Regions from separate parts of the Staphylococcus pseudintermedius genome, predicted to be linked through region 2. Evidence: riboswitches for the same ligand, from Rfam matches in the RefSeq annotation. Region 2 holds a riboswitch; each other region holds the start of a gene.
The links. Region 2 has a riboswitch for thiamine pyrophosphate ahead of thiO (glycine oxidase ThiO). Riboswitches for the same ligand answer to the same signal wherever they lie in the genome.

Region 1: linked by a shared signal. The riboswitch ahead of P3U61_RS10025 (thiamine phosphate synthase) and the one ahead of thiO (glycine oxidase ThiO) in region 2 are both predicted to bind thiamine pyrophosphate.
Region 3: linked by a shared signal. The riboswitch ahead of P3U61_RS08320 (ECF transporter S component) and the one ahead of thiO (glycine oxidase ThiO) in region 2 are both predicted to bind thiamine pyrophosphate.

Annotation. Positions count from the first base shown of each region.
Region 1 covers NZ_CP120150.1:2,115,570-2,121,550, forward strand. The annotation lists gene P3U61_RS10005 (YebC/PmpR family DNA-binding transcriptional regulator) at 1-508, opposite strand, end outside; gene P3U61_RS10010 (ThiF family adenylyltransferase) at 584-1,588, opposite strand; gene P3U61_RS10015 (thiazole synthase) at 1,588-2,355, opposite strand; gene thiS (sulfur carrier protein ThiS) at 2,359-2,559, opposite strand; gene P3U61_RS10025 (thiamine phosphate synthase) at 2,560-3,159, opposite strand; TPP riboswitch at 3,237-3,345, opposite strand; gene P3U61_RS10030 (Bax inhibitor-1/YccA family protein) at 3,364-3,984, opposite strand; gene P3U61_RS10035 (LysM peptidoglycan-binding domain-containing protein) at 4,325-5,152, shown strand; gene P3U61_RS10040 (inorganic phosphate transporter) at 5,413-5,981, opposite strand, start outside.
Region 2 covers NZ_CP120150.1:2,506,568-2,512,548, reverse strand. The annotation lists gene P3U61_RS11905 (DUF1430 domain-containing protein) at 1-845, shown strand, start outside; gene P3U61_RS11900 (YxeA family protein) at 849-1,178, shown strand; gene P3U61_RS11895 (ATP-binding cassette domain-containing protein) at 1,175-1,819, shown strand; gene P3U61_RS11890 (L-cystine transporter) at 1,913-3,304, opposite strand; gene thiO (glycine oxidase ThiO) at 3,379-4,485, opposite strand; TPP riboswitch at 4,576-4,678, opposite strand; gene P3U61_RS11880 (hypothetical protein) at 4,760-5,359, opposite strand; gene P3U61_RS11875 (hypothetical protein) at 5,473-5,981, opposite strand, start outside.
Region 3 covers NZ_CP120150.1:1,754,202-1,760,182, forward strand. The annotation lists gene auxA (lipoteichoic acid stability factor AuxA) at 1-1,102, opposite strand, end outside; gene graF (glycopeptide resistance-associated protein GraF) at 1,468-1,599, shown strand; TPP riboswitch at 2,441-2,540, shown strand; gene P3U61_RS08320 (ECF transporter S component) at 2,665-3,240, shown strand; gene P3U61_RS08325 (ABC transporter ATP-binding protein) at 3,253-4,656, shown strand; gene P3U61_RS08330 (energy-coupling factor transporter transmembrane component T family protein) at 4,653-5,444, shown strand; gene purD (phosphoribosylamine--glycine ligase) at 5,663-5,981, opposite strand, start outside.

The DNA of each region.
Region 1 (5,981 bases), 390 kb from region 2:
CAATCGTTAAACCACCTTCTTCAATGACGTCACGGACATCAATATCATTTTCCATTAAAGCTTCAAGTACAGTATCTGCATCAAAGCCTTCAAATGCAAATGTCGCTGTATGGTCGAACATATAAGCCACTGAACCAGATACACCCATATTTCCGCCGTTTTTACCGAAAGCTGCTCTCACGTCAGAGGCTGTACGATTGACATTGTTCGTTAAGGCATCCACAATCACCATCGAACCACTCGGACCGAAACCTTCATAGCGAAGTGCATCGAAGTCTTCCTCGCCGCCACCTTTTGCTTTTTCAATCGCTCTATCAATAATATGGTTGGGTACAGAATAAGTTTTTGCGCGTTCAAGGACAAATTTTAATTGTTGGTTTGATTCAGGATCGGGTTCACCTGATTTCGCCGCCACGTAAATTTCTTTACCAAATTTAGCGTAAATGCGACTTGTATTTTTATCTTTTTGCGCTTTCTTTTCTTTAATATTATTCCATTTACGTCCCATGACTTCCATCTCGCTTTCAAATACTTTTTTGAGTACCCTTTATTATACATGTAAAATTTAGACTATGGCAACATTCTAAATAAGAATGGGTTGTTCAAACAGTTGTCGAGCGACGGATTGTGCGGTCTGAATATCCTCTGCACCATATACTAACAAACGTCCATCTTGATACAATGTCATGTCACACGCTCCAAGTCGTAAACGTTTAACGAAACGATTATCAATTAAAATTGTGACTTCTTTACTTATGGTCGCTTCAAATTGTCCTGGAGCTAACCTGAATTGAAACACACCGCCACATAACAATTGCGTAGACTTAAGCTGTTTATTTTGCAGACGCGTGAACTGATGCTGGGCACATACGGAACAGTCTGCTTCTTTAAGACTTTGAATCGAAATTTTTTTCACTTTTCCTTGATGAATATCACTCGTCGTCATTTGGTAAGAAAAATCACCATGCATCAAGTAATAGAAGACTTCTGCCACGACAAAACTACTCGCCAAATGAACAGCGGGTGGCAAGACGCCGTTAAGGTCACAACTTTCCATCGTCTCGGGCACATCCGGCATCACACAATGTAAACAAGGCCCGTCATGACTGATAGGAAAGACACTCAACTGACTTCCCACGACTGCACCATAAATATAAGGAATATCCAATTTCCGTGTTGCTTCATTCACTAAATAACGTGTTTCAAAACGATCCAAGCCATCAAGTACCATATCCGGTTGCAGTTCCTCAAGAATGCCTTCAATATTTCGTGCTGTCACTTCTTCGTATAACGGTTCTATTGTGACTTCATGATTCATCATCGCGAGTCGTTCTTTTAGCGCAAATACTTTCGGCTTCATCGCTTCAGCATCCGCTTCAACATAGCCACTTTGACGGTGTAAGTTAGATAAATGTACCACATCTTTATCGACGATGGTCAATTTACCGACACCACTTCTTACCAATTGTTCAGCGATGCCACTGCCTAAAGCGCCGACACCGATGACAAAGACGTGTAATTGTTGCAATCGACGTTGGCTCTGTTCTCCAAAATGCTGGAAGCGAATTTGTCTATGATAGCGTGTCATTATAAAAAGCCTAACCCCTCAGATGGACTAGATTGCACAGCATTATAACGAATTGGGATACGGCCTGCTTCGTAGCTCAAACGACCCGCTTCGATTCCTTTTTTCATCGCTTCAGCCATTTTCACTGGATCTTGCGCACGAGATACAGCTGAATTGAGCAAAATCGCATCTGCACCAAGTTCCATCGCTTCGGCACAGTCTTTGGCTGAACCAATACCTGCATCTACAATAACGGGTACCTCGCACTTTTCAATAATATAACGGAGGTTCAGTGGATTTGTAATACCACGACCTGTACCGATTGGAGAAGCAAGTGGCATTACCGCATGAACACCTAAACTTTCGAGTCGCTTGGCTAACACGACATCATCTGAAATATATGGACAAACAATGTAGCCTTTTTCTAATAAAATTTCACAAGCTTTGTACGTTTCGAGTGGGTCAGGTAATAACGTATCATCATCGCCAATTACTTCGACCTTAATCATGTCACACACGCCAGCTTCACGCGCTAATTCGGCAATACGCACCGCTTCTTCTGCCGTTTTCGCACCTGCTGTATTAGGAAATGTTGTAAACTTAGATAAATCGACATTCGCCAATGGGTTCGGTAAGCTTCGGTCATATAAACTCATACGTCTGACCGCAAATGTCAGCACTTCTGTTTCGGATGCTTCAATGGCCTTAGACTGGATCGCTTCACTTTCAAATTTTCCTGTCCCTAAAAATAATCTTGAATGAAATGTTAAATCTCCAATTTTAAACATATGTTAACCGCCTCCCACAAATTCTAACAATTCTAATCGATCATCTTGCTGTACTTCAGTTGTGGCCCATGCAGAACGTTTCACGACTGCTGCATTACGTTCGACTGCCATCCGTTTCGCTTCGATACCGAAATGGTCTAAAATGTCTTGTACCGTTGTGCCTTCTTCAAATTGTTGCTGCTCTCCATTTACAAAAACTTCCATTCATTTCACCTTCTTTAATGACCAATAATCAACCATTTTTTCAAACGATTGAAGTTCATACCCAAATGCACTGCTCATACACGCGATTCCTGTAAAATGAGACGATATCTGTTGTACTGTGTCAGCTGTAATGCCCCCCAATGCCACTACCGGAAAATCAATAGCTAAAACTTCATCCACTTCAAGTTGTGTGCGCGGTGGCAAGTCAGGTTTTGAAGAGGTTGGAAAAAGGTGTCCGAATAACACAAAATCTAATTGCTGCGCTTTTGCGTCACGAACCATCGCTGCTGAATGTGTCGACATGCTCACTTGATAATGAGGCTGTACTTGTTTTAATAACGTAGCACGGTGATCTCCCTCTTTAAAATGCACATTGGAAATGCTGAGTTCCATCGCTAATGTCACATCCGTATGATCCGTATGGATAATCACTTTAGACTTTGGAAAGCCATTCGCCAATAACTGGATGAGCCATTGCTTGAGTGCGTGTCGATTCATCGGCGTCCGTAAAATGACACCTGCAATCTGACTTTCAATAACACAGAGCCGTTTGATATGCCAGTCGTCTAATACAACATACGGTGTAATCACAATCATCATTGCCTTTTCCCTCTCTTTCCCTTCACAATAAAAAAACTACTCCCCCGTTATTTACAACAGAAAAGTAGCCTCATTTGACACGAATACAGCCACTTTCCTACGCCAGTACGAACTGGATCAGGTTCAGGAATTTTGAAATCAACATTTCAATCTCAGCCATTATGAACGGCACTTCCAGTGGATTATTTGAAATATTCAATTGTTTTATCGTTTCATGATACGAGCTAATTCTAACACATAACGAATAATGTGGAAAAGGTTTATAAATAAATTAAAGCCTAATTCTCGTGGTGAAAACTGACCTCGCTTCATACGATTGAAGTCATAAAGTGTGTACAGTAAAAATAGTAATAACCCGACAACTGCAATCATCGTATAATAAACTGGGCTGTGAATCCACCAACCTACAAGACTTGCTAAAATAAGCGCGATTAATGTCACGAATAAATATTTGCCTAAGCTCGACGCATCTTTAATCCAGAAATAACCGAGAATACCAAAAATGACGAATCCAGATACGGCTAAAATCACCATATTGAAAAATAAACGCGCACCTAAATCTTGCAATGTATACATAAATGCCGCATAGGATAATAATCCGACGACAATGGTATAAATGTGAGAAATAATCGGGCCACTAAAGCGCACACGTTGAAATACCATTGATGCTAAGATTAAGACGAGTAGTCCGATAGAAAGTGGTTGTCGCCATGCTATGGGCAAAAATTGTCCAAAATATGTTGAAATCCCAAAAATTAGCCAATAATACATAAAAAACAACCATACTTTGCCGTAAGCAGAACGGCGTTGATTTTGTGTTGCCATCTCATTTTGCCTCCTTTCCTTCTATTTTATGATATGTCACAGCAGAATCAAATGCAGAAATGATACAACTATTCCATTGATAAAGACTACATTTATATTACAAAAACTTTAATTATCTCAAAAGATTTACAAATCAAATTTTCTATAAATTGGATAGTGACAACATTCAAGGACAATACGACAGTAAAACTATATTTTCCGCAATATTACAGATTCGTAACATCTCCCCTATATGATAATATTTTTGTTATCATAATGATTGAATTAATAATCAAATTACACATTTCGTTATTCATTGCTCAACACATCTTATCATTCGTGTAAATAAGGAGGCAATACTTTGAAAAAACTCGCATTTGCATGTACGTTGACTTCAGGTGCGGCAGCCGTCGCTATGCTCAATCATCAAGATGCCGACGCGTCAACACAATACACAGTCCAATCTGGTGATTCACTTTGGTCCATCGCGCAAAAATATGGCACAACAGTTGATGCACTTAAGCAATCCAATCAATTACAAAACAACATGGTCTTCCCTGGCCAAGTCTTATCTATCGGGGGCGGTAGTGGTGCACAATCTTCTGCGACAGTACCGCAACAAACTGGAGGCACATACACTGTACAAGCTGGCGAATCTTTAAATGTCATTGCCACAAAATATGGTGTGTCTGTTCAAGATTTAATGCGTGCTAACGGATTAACGAACTACCTAATCCATCCTAACCAACAACTTCAAATCCCTGGTGGCAACGGTGGCAACACTGCACCAAAAACAGGTGGTGCTGGCGGTACAGGTAGTATCTCAACAAGCGGTCAATACAATACACCTACATTTAACCATCAAAACTTATACGACTGGGGTCAATGTACATATCATGTATTTGATCGTCGTGCACAAATCGGTCAACCTATTAGTACGTATTGGTGGAACGCTGATCATTGGGCAGCTAATGCCGCAGCAGATGGTTATACAGTAGACCATAATCCAACAACGGGTTCAATTATGCAAAACTTTGAAGGTCCTGTGGGTCACGTTGCTTTTGTTGAACGTGTGAACTATGATGGTAGTATTTTAATTTCAGAAATGAACTACAATACGCCACCAGGACAACAAGATTATCGTACAATCCCAGCATCAATTGCTTCATCATACAATTATATTCATTAATATTGTAAAAAGAGATTAACTAAGGTGTTTTCGTACATCATTAGTTAATCTTTTTTTTATTCCCCAATTAACGAAAATGCACATTGTGTTTTTATAGTTTGTCAAAGTCTGTGCGACGTTTGTGAGAAGCGCACCCTCTTTGCCAGAGCAACACGACGACACCTTTGTCACAAACAAGAACTTTGTACTATTCCCCAAAATAATTGGCATCAAAAAGAAGCCAAGACATACATCTCAGCTCCTTGCTTATATATTTATCGTTATAAGAATAAATTTAAAATGAAGTAAAAAGTACCGGCAATCAATGCAGAAATAGGTAAAGTAATCACCCATGTCACAATCATACGTTTCGCTGTATTCCAGTGCACACCTTTAATTCGATTCGATGAGCCCACACCGAGAATTGAAGATGAAACAACGTGTGTTGTTGACAATGGGAAATGTAACGATGATGCGACAAAGATTGTTAACGCTGATGCTAAGTCTGCTGACGCCCCATTTGCAGGACGGATTTTCATGATATTGCCACCGACTGTTTTAATGATTTTCCAACCACCGACTGCTGTACCTAAGCCCATTGCAGCAGCACAGGCTACTTTTACCCATAATGCTGGCTCGACACTTGTTTGCATATTCGCTACGATTAACGCCATTGTAATGATACCCATTGACTTTTGCGCATCATTCGTCCCGTGTGAGAACGACTGTAAAGACGCAGTGAAAATTTGAAAAATACGGAAGTTACGATTCGTACGTGTCAAATTCGCATTTCTAAATACACGTTTGACAAGCGTATACATGACAAAACCTACAACGAACGCAATCACAG
Region 2 (5,981 bases):
TGTATGAACCAAGTCAAACAAATTATACGCCAGAAGAAGGAAATGTACTGTTTGTCAATCAAAACTTTGTTGATTTTTTTAAGTTTCAATTGCGAGATTTACCGAATTTAGAAGACCGACCTGGGCAAATAGAGTTGTATTTACCTCCTCAAGCTAAAAATGAAACCTCAGCTATACGTGCAGATTTTCAGGATTGGGTGAACTATCAACTTCCAAATCCAGAATCAAAGACAAAGGTGCAAGTGACGCAGTTGAAAAAGCCTTACGACATTTACGCCTTTGATGTACATACGGGATTGTCGACAACCTATATGAAGTCGCCTGCGATTTTAATGTTAAATGCCAAAGACTTAACGGATGATTTTTATTATGCCACATTATCACAAGGTGAATTGATTTTTAAAAATTATGAAAATATTGTCCGTAATATCGACCGCTTTAATTTGAAGGATGACGTGCAAGGCGTAACCAATTATAAAGACAGCGTTATGAAAAAGTATCGAGAAGCACAAACGAAATGGATGGTGTATAGCTTTTCTAGTGCAATCGCCATGGCAGTTTTGTGTATCGTGACGCTATTAGATGTATTGCATTACTTTGAGCAGCATCGTCAATGGTTACTTATGCGAAAAATGTTTGGCTTCAGACGTTGGCAAAACTATCGCAACTACATCATATTAAATGGTTTATTTACTGCTCTTATTGGCGCGTTCTTATTTGAAAAGACACAAAATGGCAATGTGCTATGGATATTTGGTGTGATTTTGCTGTTTCAAATCGTTATTCAATGGGCTTACATCCATTATTTAGAAAAACAATTCAATGCATTGATTAGGGAGGCTTAAATATTGAAGAAAAATATGCTGATTTCGATTGCAGTTATCGTAATCGCGTGTGTTCTATTTTTATCTTTTGTACGTCTGACGTATGTTGATTACTTTAATCCATTTTTAAAGAAGGAGACGTCTTATGCGGTGGTACCATTGGGAACACAAACGTATGTGGATATTCAAGCGTATGACGAATCGGGGGAACCACTCAAATATCGTTTGAATTTCGGTGGATATGATGCCCGGTCTGATCATGTAAAAGTGATTCACAAAGGTAAATACGTCTTTCAAATAGAGTATATTCATGACCTTTCAAAATGGCCTAAAGAGGTGAAGAAGAAGGAATGATTGAATTAAAAAATGTAACGATTCAAAAAGGGAAACGCACGATTTTTGACAATGTGAATTTGACATTTGAACCGGGGAAGTCTTATGCGTTGATTGGTCATAGTGGATCAGGGAACTCCACTTTACTGAACGCGATTGCAGGATTTGAAACGTTAAAAAAAGGTGAAGTGCGATTCGATCATCGTCCATTAAAGAATGATTATCGCTTTTATCGAGATGTACTCGGCTATGTTTTTCAAAACTATGGGCTCGTTGAATCTATGACGATTCATCAAAATCTCGATATGGCACTCGCTTTCAAGAAAGTATCCAAATCAGAACGCCAACAATTGAAAACGCAATGTTTACAAAAGGTTGGGATTGATATGAATCATAAGCGTAAAGTCGCGACATTAAGTGGAGGCGAACAGCAGCGTGTCGCCCTTGCCCGTTTGATATTGAAACAACCAAGACTCATTTTAGCGGATGAGCCCACGGGTTCTTTAGATGAAGGAAATGGGCAAAAAGTGATGGAACTGTTATTTGATATGGTCGACGATACGCGCACACTCATTATCGCGACGCATGATTTAACGCTCGCGCAACAATGTGACGAAATCATTCAAGTCGATTTACTTAAAAAAGAGGCGCAAAACGTATAAAGACATCCATCAAATAATAAGAAAACGGCAAACCTCATGGAAGGATACCCCCTTTAATGACGTTTGCCGTTTTTTGTATTGACATACAATCGCTTAATGTTGTGCTGTTAATTCGTCCATATGATTGGAATTGAAAACATCTTCATCGAGTTGTTTTGTCAGTTTAGCAGTGCCTGTACCCGCTAAGATAGAGTCATTCACGTTAAGTGCTGTACGACCCATATCAATCAATGGTTCGACTGAAATGAGGACACCCGCAAGACCGACCGGCAAGTTCAATGCAGATAAAACCAGGATTGAAGCGAATGTTGCACCGCCCCCTACACCTGCTACACCGAATGAACTTAACACGACAACGATGATGACTGTCACGATAAATTGTAGATTCACTTCAACACCCGCGACAGGTGCGACCATAATCGCGAGCATGGCAGGGTAGATTCCCGCACAGCCATTTTGTCCGATAGATAGTCCAAATGAGCCCGAGAAGTTTGCGATAGCTTGAGGCACACCTAGACGATTCGTTTGCGCTTGTACGTTGAGTGGCAATGTACCGGCACTTGAGCGTGAAGTGAATGCGAATAAAATCACTTCGGCTGTTTTCTTCACATACTGTACTGGATTGACACCAATAACGGCCAAAATGATTAAGTGAATGATGTACATTGTAATGAGTGCTGCATAGGACGCAATCACGAACTTACCGAGAGTCCATATCGCAGCAAAATCACTCGTCGCAATCGTGTTAATCATAATCGCTAAAATCCCATAAGGCGTTAGGCGTAAAACAAATGTTACGATAGCCATGACAAGTGCGTAAATGGCATCAATACCGCGTTTTAAAGTTTGACCATTTTCAGGTTGTTTATGTGCGACACGTAAAAATGCAAAGCCTACAAATGCGGCAAAGATCACGACTGCAATAGTAGAAGTTGCACGTGCACCAGTGAAATCTAAAAATGGATTTGACGGTAACAATTCTAAAATTTGTGTTGGTAATGTTGTCGCAGTCAGCCCTTTTGCTTTATCAGCAATTTCGGCGCTACGAGCGTTTTCTGCCTGCCCTAAGTCAATACTTGAAGCATCTAAATTGAATGCGAGTGCATAGATAATACCGATCATCGCTGCAATTGTTACGGTACCAATCAAAAACATGAAGATGAAGCTGCCGACTTTAGCAAACTTTTCTCCAATTTCAATTTTCGTAAATGCCGCGACGATAGAAACAAAAATAAGTGGAATGACAATCATTTGTAGCAATGCAATATACCCATTCCCAATTAAGCCGACCCAATCCGTTGTTTGAGATGTGACTGTGCCTTCAACACCATAAACAAGGTGGAGTAGGAGGCCTAATACGATACCTAAACCAAGTGCAAAGAACACGCGTTTAGGGAATTTGACATGTTTTTTCGCCATCACCCACAGGCTTAATAAGGCGAGAAGAAAAATAATTAAATTAATAATCACTAAAAAAATAGACATAAATACGCTTCCTTTTTAATTCCGACTTCTATAATAGGATAATAGTAAGGAAACATAAAATCAAGATATATTTTTTATATTTGTTTTATTTTAGGTCTAAATGGAGCAAGCTGATGTCGGGCTTCGCTATCTTCATCAACGAGTTGCGCCATCAGTTGACCAGCAATGGGTGACAGTAAAATTCCGTTACGATAATGCCCTGTCGTCACGAAAAGTTGAGGTGCAATTTCGCCCATAATAGGGATTTCATCTTCCGTAATAGGGCGAATCCCTGTCCAAGTTTTAATGACATGGTGTGATCGTAATGCAGGAATCATGTTCACACTTTCGTGATCAAGCCAAGCAAGGTTGTCGTCATTGTTTTCAGTGTCCCAACAATCATAATCGGATGTTGCACCAATTAAGAAGCGATTCGGCAATTTTGGGACGATGTAACAACCGTTCATATTAAAAATCGTTTCTTTTAAACCGGCGTAATCAGACGCAATCAATTTAACGTCACCTTTAACAGGATGTGTCGGTAATTCGAAACCTAACTGTTGAAGTAATGCGCCACTCCATGCACCAGCTGCAATAATGAGTTCGTCAGCCTCAAATGTGCCTTTTGACGTCTCAACACGGTAACAGTAATGGAGGCGCTGTAATGAGTAAACCTCCGTATGCGTCATTAATTCGATATGGGAACGTTGCATGGCCGAAGCAATAAGCGCCTGTGTATAAAGGTTTGCATTAATTTGGCCGTCGTCTTGAATTTTGAACGCGGCACTTTGTGATGGATCGAGATGGGGAAACCGTTGCGTTAATTGTTCCGTCGACAGTTGAGTGACAGTGTGATCGTGATGGTGTAAAAATTCATACTGTTGATGGACGGCTTGGACATCTTGAGGTTGAGAAGCGACTTTGATGAGTCCGTGCTGTTGATATTCGATATGAACCCCCGTTTCGCGCTCCAAGGCTTGGGCTAATTCAGGCATCATCGCACGACTTTTCATTGCAAGTCGATAAAGTGGGGTATCTTCAAAAAATTCATTTTGTGCACCTAACATACCACCCGCAGCATAAGACGCGTTCATTCGTGGGGTGGAGCGATCAATGATACGGATATGACGATGTTTGGAATTGAGTTGGCGTGCAATAGATAATCCCATAACACCTGCACCAATAATCAGCGTTTGTTTCATAAAAAAAGACCTCCTGCATAAAAGGATGCAAGAGGAAAGCATATATGATTAGAATAATGTGACTACTCGCCATTTATCTTGAGACGATTTCGTCATCATATTGCGCTTCCCTTCGTTGGTTCTAACCACGTCAGGTTCAAAGAGTTAAGATACCATCTTTCTCAGCTCACCTCGAGCACCCCTAGCTTATGTTTTTTTTATTAATGATTCATTAGTATTACTCAAACGGACGTTAAATCCAAATTTTACATTTTTAGCTTGTTATCAATGTTGCTTAACCACCAAATAAACGTTGGAAGAAACCTTTTTTCTCGTTGCGGTGAATCGTTTCCGCAAGCTCTTGATGTTCTTTCGTTTGGGTTTCAATGGTTTCTTGCGTTTTTGACAGTTGCTCTGTTTGTTGTTGTTGTGCAGTAGTTAAAGCTTCAAGAGACTTGTTGCTCGTCTCCAACTGTGTATGTAACTGTTGATGTAATGCTTTAAGCTCTTCTTGTTGTTGATGCACTTGTGAGACCATTTGACCTAACATTTGACGTTCTTCACGCATTTGATTAATTTCGTGGCGCAACTCTTGAATCAATTGTGGCACTTGTTGGTCAGCAGGTAGTTGTTGATCGTTTTCCTTAACGATGACCTGTAAAAAGTCTTTTTCTTTTTCGAGCGCTTCGAAAGCAAGATCGTAACTATTCGTTTGTGCGACACGTTCAGCAATTTCTTGGAAGAGTTCGATATCTTCTTCTTTAAAGTCTGTCGCTTCACGTCCACGATATTCAGTCTTGTTTAAATGATAGCCGCGTTCTTCAAGATGTTGGACAATTTTACGGACTTGTTTTTCACTAAGCTCAGATCGTTGAGCAAATTCTTTTGTTAGCATATGCCATTAGGTCCTTTCTCTCATGTTTTTAGACTGTCGGTAGTGTGCGTTCAGTGAACCGTCAGTCTTACCTCTCTATCATTGTAACGGCTTTAACGGTTGATTTCAAGGGCCTAGGCATAAGGTTCTTTACGCAAATCCATTTTAACGAGTAAGGGATAAATCACATGTCTTGGAATACGGTTCGCAAAAACATATTTAATGATATAGGCAGATTTAATACTCGTGCCGTAAATATCTTTCGTTAGAGGAATATTCGCTTTAATATACAACTCCATCGGTACCGGCTTTCCATTGCGATTTAGTGAAGGTTGTAAATAAGTAATATCACTTTGTTTTTCATAACCGTGTTGCACTAAAAAGCGACGACGGAATGCAATTTTATCAGCTGTCTCAGTATCCACGTCGGGTGATTCAAATGTCGACTCAAACATGAAGAAATTCACATCTCGGCCGTGGAGTTGATTAGAAATTTGATTCACATCTTTTTCTATTTGTTCAAGTGTCGCTTTAAGGTACTGTTCACAATTGTCACCGTGCTCACTCACGAGATAGACTAAAAAGCCTACATTTGTTGTCGCTTCATAATGCGCTGTCGCAAAACTGACAACTTCATCGTTTT
Region 3 (5,981 bases), 750 kb from region 2:
TAAAAACAATCGCCACGATGAGTAATAACAGCAAGCTCACCCATTCATAAACGTATTGCGTTTGAGATAACTGCCAGTCCCCTGACATAAATAGCGCATTACGGTTATTGAACTCTAGTAATATAAAGAATAACAGAATCACGCCACAAGCAATCATGACATAATTGCGGTTCAACCATTTAGGTCTTATTTTAAGAAACGTCGGAATGTCATCTTCTTCTAGTTTAGCCCATGAAAACCATTTTTTTCCTAGTGTTTCTCGCTTTTGACGTAACTTCTCTAAATCAATACTACGGCGTGTGCGACGTGAAATACCATGTGTGAATTCAGCCGTACGATCTTGAAAGTCTTTGAAATGGTTTTTAGAAGTATTCGTAAATTGATACTTTTTACTTCTTGAATACGCATTCGCTTCACCAGTGATTTCTTCTTCAGACACTGGTAATGCACGACGTAAAAAGAGAAAATTCCATACTGCCATTTGTCCTATCAACCATAAAACTACGAAAAATGTATTAATACTCAGAACGTCAATCGATGCAACATCTTTCGCTTCAATACGGGCATAGAGCGCTATTTGTGTAAGGATGTAACAAAGCCCATAACTGAATATAATCCATAAATAATGTTCTTTACGGTGCAATGGATTTAGTTCGTCTTTGTATGTGATATAACCAATATGTACAAGAAATGGAATAATAAAAATAAACGCAATCCAACCATAAACTTGAGACATGAAAATTAATGTTAATACGAAGAAAATAATGCCGACGAGTAAAAATAATATTGAAATGTCATAATCAAATCGTGTTGTATTCGTTAATGTCCGACCAATTAAAATCATTAAAATTCCAAACAATAAAATAACAATGCCGCTCGCAAGTGGAATGTCACCAATATATCGACTCATGACTCGAATGATTTCATTAAAGAATGCCATAATAAAATCCCACAAATTGTCGATGTTTGTGCTCGGTTGTTTGCCTGACTTAAACTGTTGAATGAGTGGAATATTAATAAAAATAATGATGCTTAATAAAATTGAAAGTCCACCGATAATATAGCTATAAATCACTTCGGTGTATTTGTTTAACAAAGACATCCTCTCACCTCAAAGCTATTATATACGAACTCTTGTCACCTGTCTTTATATTTCAAAAATATCAGTCTTCAGAATGACCTATTAAATTTAATCCATAATACTATAATAAAACGGATTTATTTTCAGTTTCAAATATCTTAATTATCTATGTGTTGTTTTTACCTTAAAATGATGCGTTAAGTATATCAAAGTTCATTTATTTTTATACGAGAATAGGAGATAAAATATTTAATATGTCTCTATAGCTAGGCGCACGTGATGTCCAATCCTCATTTCTGTATACATTTAATAAGGCGATGATGTTTAGGTTGTGCACATAAAGGTTATATTGATGATACAAACAATTTGAAAGGTAGGCGTTGGAAATGGGTGAAAAAGATATTAAAAAAGCTGCAGAACAAGCGAAGGATAAAGAGAAAGAATTGAAAGATAAGACTGAAGATGCGAAAGATGGTGCAGAGAAAACGAAAGATGATATTCAAAAAACATTTGAGTAAACTTTAATTTATGTTTAATGTGTGAGGAACAGGATGATTATGGCCTGTTCCTTTTTTCGTTTTAAATTATTTCTTTTTCATTTGTTTAATTTCATCGTTTCTTACAGATTGACAAACTAGCTCTTGCTTTCCCAAGGTCTTGACTCAACTAAGTTTGGCTTGATTTAAGTGTAAACTTGAGAGAAACCAAATTGGATTTTGGGAGCATTACAGAAATCTCATGTGTAACAAAGATTTCGTTTTCCTGCCCCCACAAGACTGAGTGGCCTTCTCAAAAATGCAAACATTGAGACTTAGGCAGCTACGTCGCTAAACAGTAACCACTATTAGAGTAAAGAAGTAACTATGAGTCATATACACGCATCCCTCGGGAGTCTCGAGCCGTCCCGTCAACCTTCAACGAGTCTCATTAACTATGATAGTGAAATGCTTTTAATGAAAAAATTAAATTCACCTCTCCTCAAATCGCTCGCCTCGTCATCAAAAACAAATTCTAACTTTGAATATGCATATCATCTTTATTACTTTAGGCTGCAGATGCTGGCAATTGTTTAAGTAGCTCAACTCTGACATAGACAGTGAAAGATTTTGAAAACTACGTCTAGTGTTTTTCTTCAAATACTGTCATTTATTGATGCACACTGATGTTGCATTTATCAAAATTCATTGGGGTCACTGTCGTATCCTACTTTATGCATATGAACTCACAGTGAGATCTTTCGTATTCATTTTTTCAATATATACATTTTTAATGGTTTAGGGTTTTTCAAATTTGAATCATCAGCCGTTTGAAACCTTGACTTTTCAATATTCTAGGTGTACATTGACATTATCAATTAAATACGCACACTAGGGGTGTGAAAGCTGAGATGAGGTGTCACCTCAAACCCTTTGAACCTGAACTAGATGATACTAGCGTAGGAAAGTGTTTTGTTATGATATGTATATTGTGCGGTGGACTTATGTCTGTCATACCAATAACGTATCCATATATCAATGAGCACATGATGCGCCTATCTTCAGTTTAAGATATGCGTATTTTTTATTTTTGGGAGGAATTTACATATGAAAAAAGGCTTAACGTTGTCAGACATCCTCGTCACTGTACTCGTATCCGTGATCTTTGCAGTGATTTATAATTTATGGTGGGCTGTCACAAATACTTTACAGCCATTAGGTTTACATCTTGATCAATTAATGTATGGTATGTGGTTTAGTGCTGCAGTCGTTGCATATCTCATTATTCCTAAAATGGGGATTGCATTATTAGCTGAATTTGCTGCAGGTGCTGGCGAAACAATTATGATGGGACGTTTTGATATCCCAACAATTATTTACGCTTTACTTCAAGGTTTGGCATGTGAGATTATTTTTGCGATTTTCCGCTACAAATCACGTGCTTTTATGGTCGCTATCCTTGCAGGTATGGCAGCCGCAATCATTAGTTTACCTATCGACTGGTACTATGGTTACTTAAATGAAGTTGCGACTTGGAACTTAATTCTACTGATTGCTTTTCGTATTATCAGTGGTGCTATATTAGCCGGTGTGTTCCCATACTTACTCGTTAAGGCATTGGATCAGACTGGCGTAACGAAACTGTTTCGTCCTGCTTCAAAAGACGATTACGATGCATTATAAGGGTGACTTATCGTGTTAAAAGTTAAAAATTTACGTTTAAAATACCCGAGCGCAGATTATAAAATTTTTGACGGGATTGACGTAGAAATCAAAGATAAAGAAAAAGTACTTTTACTTGGGCCATCTGGTTCGGGTAAAAGTACGTTACTCAATGTATTAAGTGGCATTGTGCCGAACTTAATTGATTTACCAATGAAATATGATGCATTAGAAATTGCTGAAAATTCAGGTGTCATTTTCCAAGACCCGGATTCGCAGTTTTGTATGCCACAAGTGAACGAAGAGTTAGCCTTTATTTTAGAAAACCAACAAATTCCACGTCACGACATGGACAGCCGTATCCATGAAGCATTAAATCATGTCGGTCTTGATGTAAATCCAAAGCAACGTATTCATCAATTAAGCGGCGGTATGAAACAAAAATTAGCGATTGCGGGAACGTTACTTCAAGGGGCAGATACATTGTTTCTTGACGAACCGACTGCGATGTTAGATGTAGAAGCGACCGAAAATTTATGGAATCTTTTAAAGGATTTGTGGGAGGACAAGACCGTACTCATTGTCGAACACAAGGTAGAACATATTTGGCAACATGTCGATCGTGTCATACTGATGAATCATCACGGCCATATTATCCAACAAGGCACGCCTGAATATATTATGGCGCATTACGAATCTTTATTAAGTGAATATGGTGTGTGGCATCCAAAAGCGTGGTCACATGCACCTATGCCTCAACATCCCGTTCAATCTACTGCTCAAAATTTTTATTTTTCATTCGAACAAGGCGCGATACAAAGGGGCCGTCGTACATTATATGAAGTAGACGCATTACATATTGAACCGAGAGAATGGATAACACTCACTGGGAAAAATGGATCAGGTAAGACATCGCTATTAGAGTCGATGATGCAATTGATACGTTATAAGGGGAACATGCATTATGGCGGGCAGAAATTAACTAGAATTAAAGATGCCGCGCAACATATGTTTTTAGTGTATCAAAATCCTGAACTGCAATTTATACAAAATAGTGTGTTTGATGAAATATGGGTCAACTATCACCATATGGATCCTGAACACGCGAAAGCAAAAACTGCAGAAATGTTAGCACTACTTGATTTGGAGCATGTGTCGAGTCAACACCCATTTGAATTATCTATGGGGCAAAAACGTCGACTGAGTGTCGCTACCGCACTAAGTACCAATGCAGATATTATTTTATTAGATGAACCGACATTCGGCTTAGACAGTCACAATACGTTTAAATTAATTGAATTGTTCCAAAGTCGTATTGCGCAAGGTCAGACGATTTTAATGGTCACGCACGACGCACATATTATCGAACGTTACCCTACTCGTCGGATAGAAGTCAAAGAAGGCAAACTTTATGAAGTCGAGGAGGTGCGCACATGATTGAATCTTGGAAAACACGTCACACGTTCATGGATGATGTGAATATCGTCACCAAATTGTTTTTAGGCGTCGCACTTTTCTTCTTCATTATTTTCGTTCATCATTTTGACGTCATGATTTATCTTGCGACATTGATGCTCATTTTTATGTTACTCGTTGCAGGGACAAAATGGAAAGTCGTCTTGACGTTCACAATACTCGCAACCTTTTTCGCCCTCACCTCTTCGTTATTTATGATCTTTTACGGCGATGGGCAACATGAATTATTGAAATTCGGCTTCGTCAACATCACGACGGAAAGTCTTGTGCGTGGATTGCATCTTTCATTCCGGACGATGACTGTGAGTTATTTTGGGTTGTCTATTGCCTTTACATCACAAGTCATTATGATTTTTTACAGCTTGATGCAACATTTAAAAGTAAAACCGAAAATTGCCTATGCTTTTATGGCGGCATTTCGTATGATTCCCATCATGTTAGAGTCACTTTTTCAACTACGCAACGCCTTAAAAATGCGTTATCAAATGATTGATAACCGCAACTATTCAGGCTTCAAACGTCTGAAACATTTATTAATTCCATTGCTCAGTCAAAACATCAGAAAAGCGCATCGTCTATCTGTAGCGATGGAGAAAAAAGGCTTTAAAGATGGACCACGGACGTATTATTATCATGTCCCGTTTAGTTATAAAGACTTGATTCTGATTGGGCTCACTGTGGTCATCGTTATACTCGCATTTACATTCGCACAAATATTACCGATAACTGGTATTACTGATGCACGTTAATCGAACTGAGATTTTGCGTTTTCATGATCTCGACGATGTGAAAAGGCAGGTCTAGATTTCCTTTTTAACTTTCCCGTATGACCATCTGCAAAGGAAATCGTTTCCCTTTATTGATTTTTGATAGTCAATAAAGGGATTTTTATTTTTTATTCAACCCAAAAAAGCGTAAAATCCTTAGTCATTTTACCTAAAAGATTTTACGCATCTTTAATGTTCATTCAATATTCATTCGCTTTAATCGCTTTATGGGCAATGTCTTGACGATAGAATAAACCGTCACTTTCAATTTTTTCGACACGTGCATAAGCTGCTTGTTGTGCCGCTTCGATTGTCGCGCCTTCACCAATCGCCAGAATCACGCGTCCACCTGATGTGACATAGTGTTCTCCATCATGTGTTAAACCACTGATAAAGTATGCGCCTGGTTCATCTTCAAAACCTTTGACAGTTGCACCTTTTTCATATGCACCTGGATACCCTTTTGAAGCGAGCATAACACCTACAACCGCATCATCTTTCCACTTCATATTGATCGGT